DNA from 2 places in the Microbacterium sp. SGAir0570 genome. Region 1 is predicted to be linked to the other one. Evidence: predicted binding sites of a transcription regulator. Region 1 holds the regulator's gene; the other holds the start of a gene.
What was found. Region 1 encodes LexA, which represses DNA repair genes until DNA is damaged. Its sites were predicted from a motif close to TCGAACANNTGTTCGA; they were not measured.

Region 1 (3,409 bases):
CGGGCCTCCGAAGGCCTGGAGGAGGTGCTGCAGGACCTCGTTCGATCCGTTCGCTGCCCAGATGCGATCGGGGGTCAGGCCGTGGCCGAGGTACTCGGCGAACGACTCGCGGAGGTGCGTGAACTCGCGGTCGGGATAGCGGTTGACGTCGCGCAGGGCGCGGGCTACGGCATCCAGGATGTCGTCGGCGACCTCTTCGGGAACGGGATGCGTGTTCTCGTTGACGTTCAGCGCGACCGGAAGCGGCGCCTGCGGGGCGCCGTACGGGGTGAGGCCTCGCAGATCGTCTCTGAGGGGCAGATCATCCAGACTCGGGCTCATCCCACCCATGCTAGGCCGCGCGCGCCACTGTTGCCGCCGGAGTCAGCTCGCGGCGTACTCGGCCGGGATCGCAAGCGTCTGGCCGGCCTCGAGCTGGCCCGAGCCGAGAGCGTTCAGCCGGATGATCGCATCGACGACATCGCGGGGGTCGGCGGCGGGCGCCACCTCTTCGGCGATGGACCAGAGCGATTCGCCGGACATCACGGTCACGGTCGTGAACGAGCCGGCGGGGGCGCCGACCTCGCTCGAGGCGAGCGCGCCTCCCCCCGAGAGCACGGCTGCCGTGATGGCGACGACCGCCGGAAGGGCGGCGATCGTGGCGACGACGCGGCGTCCGCGGCGCGTCAGACGCAGGCGGGTACGGGGGGCCGGTGCGAAGCGGGCATCGATCGTGGTCATGGCATCTCCTCGGGAGCGGTAGGAAGATTCGCCCGCGCCTCTCGGCCGGGAGAGACGGGTGCGAACTTCGGTTCCGAACGTATCTTCGATATTGTGTGGTGTCAACCACCCACCGAAATCGGAGACCGATCGAAGAGACACGCGGAGCGTTCCGCGATGTCGCCGTCGTATCGGGCTACCTTTTCGACAGCGAGAGCCCACCATGAACCTCCGACATCGGGTCGGGGGCGGGGCGCGACGACAGGAGACCGGCGGTATGAGCGAGAAGCCGCAGACGCGACGACGCAAGAATCTGAGCGACAAGCAGCTCGCGATCCTCGAGGTGATCCAGAACGCGATCGCCCGCAACGGCTACCCGCCGAGCATGCGCGAGATCGGCGACGCGGTCGGCCTCAAGTCGCTGTCCAGCGTCACCCACCAGCTGAACCAGCTCGAGCTCAGCGGCTACCTGCGGCGCGACCCCGGCAAGACCCGCGCGATGGAGGTGCTCATCGATCTCCCGGGCACCGCCGGCGAGAACCCGGCCGACGCCGCGCCCGCCCTCGGCGACGCCGCCCTCGTGCCGCTCGTGGGCCGCATCGCGGCAGGCGTGCCGATCACCGCCGACCAGCAGGTCGAGGAGATCTTCCCGCTGCCGCGCCAGCTCGTCGGCAAGGGCGAGCTGTTCATGCTCAAGGTCGTCGGCGACTCGATGATCGACGCGGCCATCTGCGACGGCGACTGGGTCGTCGTGCGGGCGCAGGCAACCGCCGACAACGGCGAGATCGTCGCGGCCATGCTCGACGGCGAGGCGACGGTGAAGACGCTCCGCCAGCGCGACGGCCACACGTGGCTCCTCCCCCGCAACTCGGCGTTCGAGCCGATCCTCGGCGACGACGCGACGGTGCTCGGTAAGGTCGTGGCGGTTCTGCGCACGGTCTGAGGCGCCCCGGGACGGCATCCGCTCCCCACCGTCTCCCCGGACGAGGTCGGGAAGCCAGGCCTCGCGTAGCGTGGCTGTATGTCGCAGCAGCTTCCCTATGGTTCCTGGCCGTCTCCCCTGACCGCGGCATGGGCCAGCGCGTCATCATTGCGCCTCGACGGCGCGAGCTTCGTCGGTGATGAGATCTGGTGGGGCGAGTCGCTGCCCGACGAGGCCGGTCGCGTCGCGGTCATGCGCCGCCGCGGCGACGGCACCGCGCAGGTCGTCCTCCCCGCGCCCTGGAACGCACGCTCGCGCGTGCACGAGTACGGCGGCGGCGCCTGGACGGTGTCGGATGACGGCGAGCTGTTCTTCGTCGACAAGTCCGACCAGCGCATCCGGAGCCTTCGCCCGGGCGGCGATCCCCGACCGCTCACTCCGGAGGAGACCGGGACGCACTACGGGGGCCTCCGCTGGCAACGCGGCGTCCTCCTCGCGGTTCGCGAACGCGAACGACCCGGCGGCACGCCCGAGCGCCACATCGTCCGCATCGAGCGCGCTGACAGCGCCGAGGTTCCCGACGCCTCGAGCGTGACCGAGCTCGCCGGCGGCAGCGACTTCGTCGCCCAGCCGGCGCTGTCGCCCGATGGCTCGCGCCTCGCCTGGGTGGCCTGGGATCACCCCGACATGCCCTGGGACCGCACGCGCATCCGCGTCGCCGACCTGGACGCCGCCCGCGGCATCCGTGACGTCGCGGGCGGCGCCACCGCCGCGCTGCAGCCCGAGTGGACCGACGACGGCGCGCTGTTCTTCGCCGACGAGCCGACCGGACGCTGGAATGTCTACCGCGTCGACCCCGCGACCGACGCCCCGCCCACGGCCGTCTCGCCCGCCGACGCCGACACGGGTGGTGGCCTGTGGGTGCTCGGCACCCGCTGGTACGCGCCGCTCGATGACGGCCGCCTGGTGGCCGTGCGCACCCACGGATCGGACCAGCTCGTGATCGTGGACCGCGACGGCGGCGCCATCCCGCTTCCCTTCCCCGCCACCGCACGCGTGCAGATCGAAGACGTCCGCGGCAGCCGCGCCCTCGTCAGCGGGGCGATGCCGGGAGGGGCGGGCCTGTGGCTCGTCGACCTGGACACCGGCGAGACGAGCGCGGTCCGCGGCGGTGCTCCGGACGTCGACGCATCGTGGATCCCGCACGCCCGGCAGCTGACGACGGAGGGCCCGCACGGCCTGGTGCATGCCTTCGCCTACCCGCCGACCAACCCCGACGTCACCGCGCCGGCCGACGAACTGCCCCCGTACCTGGTCTGGGTGCACGGCGGGCCGACCTCGCACGTGGGCGGCGCGGCCGACAGCAAGGTGGCCTACTTCACGAGCCGCGGCATCGGCGTCCTCGACGTCAACTACGGCGGCTCGACGGGATACGGCCGTTCCTACCGCGAACGGCTGAAGGGACAGTGGGGTGTCGTCGACGTCGACGACGTCGCCGCGGCCGCACGCGGTCTCGCCGACGAGGGTCTCGCGGATCCGTCACGGCTGGCGATCGAGGGAGGATCCGCCGGCGGCTGGACCGTGCTCGCGGCGCTCGTCGGAACGGATGTCTTCGGGGCGGGCGTCTCGCGCTACGGTGTCGGCGATGCGCGTGCTCTGGCCGCCGAGACGCACGACTTCGAGGCGCGGTACCTCGACGGTCTCATCGGCCCCCTCCCCGAAGCCGAGCCGGTCTACATCGAGCGATCGCCGCTGAGCCGGCCCGAGCGGTTCCGGGTGCCGCTGCTG
Region 2 (3,409 bases), 1.6 Mb from region 1:
TCGATCGTCACGATGGGCCTCCGGAAGTGCTCGAGATGCGACGCGACTGTCGCATCGTCGCGAGAGAGAAGCCGTGTCACGCGAATCGTGACGCGAATTCGGAGCATCAGTGGACGCACTGCCCGCGCCGAGGAAGGCTGTCCACCCCGGATGCAGGTTCAGAATGGTGGCGGCTCACCCGGGAGCAGTCCGCCGGTTCCCGCATCCGGTGGCGGATTCGCGGTGTCGCTGGTGAAGCACACCGCGGGTATGGGTACGTCTTCGCGGTAGGCCCGTCCGAGGGGTGAGGTCCATTCCAGGACTCCGCCGCCGAGCTGCCGGACTTCCCATTTCGTGAATTGCTTCATCGAATGGTGTCGTTGGCAGAGGTGGGCGAGGTTGAAGATGTGGGTGTGCCCGCCGAGGGCGTGATCGATGGTGTGGTCGATCTCACACCGGATGGCGGCGCGTCGGCATCCGGGGAACCGGCAGTGCTGGTCCCGGGCCATCAGAAGCTTCTTCATTGAAGCGGTAGGCCGGTACGTGTCGATCTCGACCGGGGTCCTGGTGACCGGATCGATAAACAGCCGGTCCCATTCGCTGACCTGCCCGGCGAGCTGCCGTGCCGTTTCGGCATCGATCAGCGCAGCGCCCACAGCTTCGGCGGGGTTGTCATCGCGCCCCATCAGCGTCTCGGCGGTGACGGCGACTTGCACCCGGGCCCGGATGGCACCGAGTCCACCGGCACGGTCGGTGCCGTAGGTCGGGTCGACCACCGGCGCTCCGCCGAGGACGAGGTCGCCAAGGATGTCGGCCCGCAGTTGATCCATGGTCCGCGTATCGGCGGGCTCGCCCGACCCGGCGGCATCCGGATCGCCCGGGTTAGGGCCATCCGCGCCGCCGGCGCCAGCAACATCCGCGCCAGCAGCCGCGCCCCCGTCCGCTCCGGCGCTCTCCACCCGGGCGTCCTTGACCGACTGTCCCATCTGAGTGAGCCGGTCGAGCATCCCCGCCGCGATCACCGTGGGCAGACTGGCGACGAGGTTCGACATCCCGTCCGTGCCATGGAACACGCGTACGCACCGTTCCGCGACCGCGGTCTTATGCCGCTCGGTGAAGGCCTGCGGGTGCAACCTGGCCGCCAGAGCCTCCAGCGCACCGCGCACCCGGGAGGGCACATCCCGCTCGCACACCCCGATCGCGGCTTCCGCGTACGCCGACCGCACCTCGACCGGCACCTCGGCGCCGACCCGCACGACCACATCGACATGTCCGCGTTCGATCCGCCGTGAGACCCACGCCTCGAACACCGCGGGATAGTCGTCGATGACGGTCATCGCATGGTCGATCTCACCCTGCAACCGCCGGTCGGTGAGCCGCGCCATCCCCGCCGCCTCGGCCGCGACCGAACGCAGCTCCATGTCCGACGCCATCCCCCGCACCCCATCACGGCGAGCCTCACGCAACGCCGACCAGCCCAGCTCCGCCAACGCCCGAACCCGCGCGACATCCCCGGCGTGGACCAGGTCGAGCGCGTCGGCGAATCCCGCGAGGGCCTCGGCGTGCGGCGACGCATCCGCGGCCGCGCCGTCTCCGAGCCTCCCAGCGCTATTCGATGTCATGTTCCCATTGTGACAGCACCCTCAGACATTATGATCGAACACATCTTCTCCTGAGAATAGGACGAACCAGCCCCATTCCGGGGAGGAATCGACGAGCAAGCGAAACCAGCCGACGAACCCCCGCCAGCGCCGAACTCACCCGCGCAAAAAGATTTCGCCGTTCCGCGTCACGATTCGCGACATCCGGCTTCTCTCGATGCATGTACGCAGCGACCAACGCTCTTCCGGCATCACCCGCAGCTGTCATCGGCTCCGGCGCGCAGCCCCGCGCAGCACTCCGACGCGACCGGGCCGGCGACGCCGTCTTCCGCGCCCCGTTCTGGGCGAGCCGGCGGACGCGCGCGGCTCGGCAGTCCGCCCCCGAGGGCGCGATCCGCCCGTCGCGCATCGAGGTCCGCGGCGCCGCCGTGCGCGTGGTGTGGGGATGGCAGGGTTGGCGCGACCGGACGTGGCAGCGCGGTCACGTCGGCTTCGTCTGCTCATCCCGCACGATCGACGATCAGACCGGCCCTGCGCAGCTCATCCTCGTGGTCGACAAGCTGCGGGACGAGGGAGCGGTCGCGGCAGTGCTCTCGTGCGATGCGTTCACACCCGAGACGTTTGCGGCGCTGACCCGCCACCTCCGCAATTTCGAGGCGATCGGTGACGCGGAACGCTCGTCGGCAGACCCGCTCGCCCGGCTGAGACCGCACCTGAACCCGCGACCGGGCTCCTCGCCCTCTCAGTTCGACTCGCTACGATGAGTGAATTCTCATCCGGGTCGGGGTCCGGATGGCATTCGAACGGATGGAACACGGCCATGCCCACGGAGCCGGCCTCCGATGACGCCCTCGTCGAGCGCGCACGGAACCACGATCAGCATGCCTACGGTGAGCTGTGGGTACGCCACTCGGCCGCCGCTCACGCCGTCGCCCGCGCATATTCATCGCTCGATCCCGACGATGTCGTCGCGGAGGCGTTCGCTCGCATCCTGTCGGCGATCCGGCGCGGTGGCGGCCCGTCGATGGGGTTCCGCCCCTACCTGCTCACCTCGGTGCGCAACGTGGCGCACGAGTGGGGCGCGCAGCAGCAGCGCACGTTCGCGACCGATCTCGAGGATGCGGCCGACGAGGTGTCGCCCGACACCGAACGGTCGGTGATCGCGGGCTTCGAGTCGAGCGCCGTCGCGTCGGCCTTCGCGACGCTTCCGACCCGCTGGCAGGAAGCGCTCTGGTACAGCGAGGTCGATGGCCTGAAACCGCGGCAGTTCGCTCCGCTGCTCGGGCTCGCGCCCAACGCGGCATCCGCCCTGGTCGTGCGCGCCCGGCGCGGTTTCCGCGATGCCTGGGTCTCCGCTCAGCTGCGCCGGGCAGACTCGGAGGAATGCCGCCGGACTCTCGAGATGCTCGGCACCCACGCGCGATCCGCGCTCGCGCGGCGCGACGCGCGGCGCGTCGAACAGCACCTCGCGGAGTGCGACGGCTGCGCGCTGGCGTGGGCCGAAGCGCGCGACGTGTCGTCCCGCCTGGCGCTCGTGCTGCTGCCCCTCGTCGTCGGCATTCCCGCCACCGCGTCGTACGCCGCCTGGACTCAGTCGGGAGCAGCGCAGGTCGCGACCTTCGCGCTCGGCCCGAGCGGCGCAGCCGGCGCGGTCAGCACCCCGGGCCACCTCCGCCCCGGCAGCTCCGCCGCGCGCTCGGGGTGGCGCCATCCCCTGCTTCACCTCGCGGTCGTCGCCGCGGCCGGGACGGCGATCGCCTTCGCCGCGCCGCTCCTCGGTCCGGCGGAGCTGCCCGCGAGCACGACCGAGGCGCTGCCGCATCCGTCGA

Region 2: C1N74_RS13525 (HNH endonuclease signature motif containing protein) is a predicted target of LexA. The motif match lies at 1,636-1,651, and genes of this name have one in related genera.

The regions. Positions count from the first base shown of each region.
Region 1 is NZ_CP027929.1:1,114,180-1,117,588, reverse strand. It holds gene C1N74_RS05220 (histidinol-phosphate transaminase) at 1-321, opposite strand, end outside; gene C1N74_RS05215 (LysM peptidoglycan-binding domain-containing protein) at 364-720, opposite strand; gene lexA (transcriptional repressor LexA) at 977-1,642, shown strand; gene C1N74_RS05205 (prolyl oligopeptidase family serine peptidase) at 1,721-3,409, shown strand, end outside.
Region 2 is NZ_CP027929.1:2,866,939-2,870,347, forward strand. It holds gene C1N74_RS13520 (helix-turn-helix transcriptional regulator) at 1-80, opposite strand, end outside; gene C1N74_RS13525 (HNH endonuclease signature motif containing protein) at 159-1,601, opposite strand; gene C1N74_RS13530 (hypothetical protein) at 1,802-2,344, shown strand; gene C1N74_RS13535 (sigma-70 family RNA polymerase sigma factor) at 2,401-3,409, shown strand, end outside.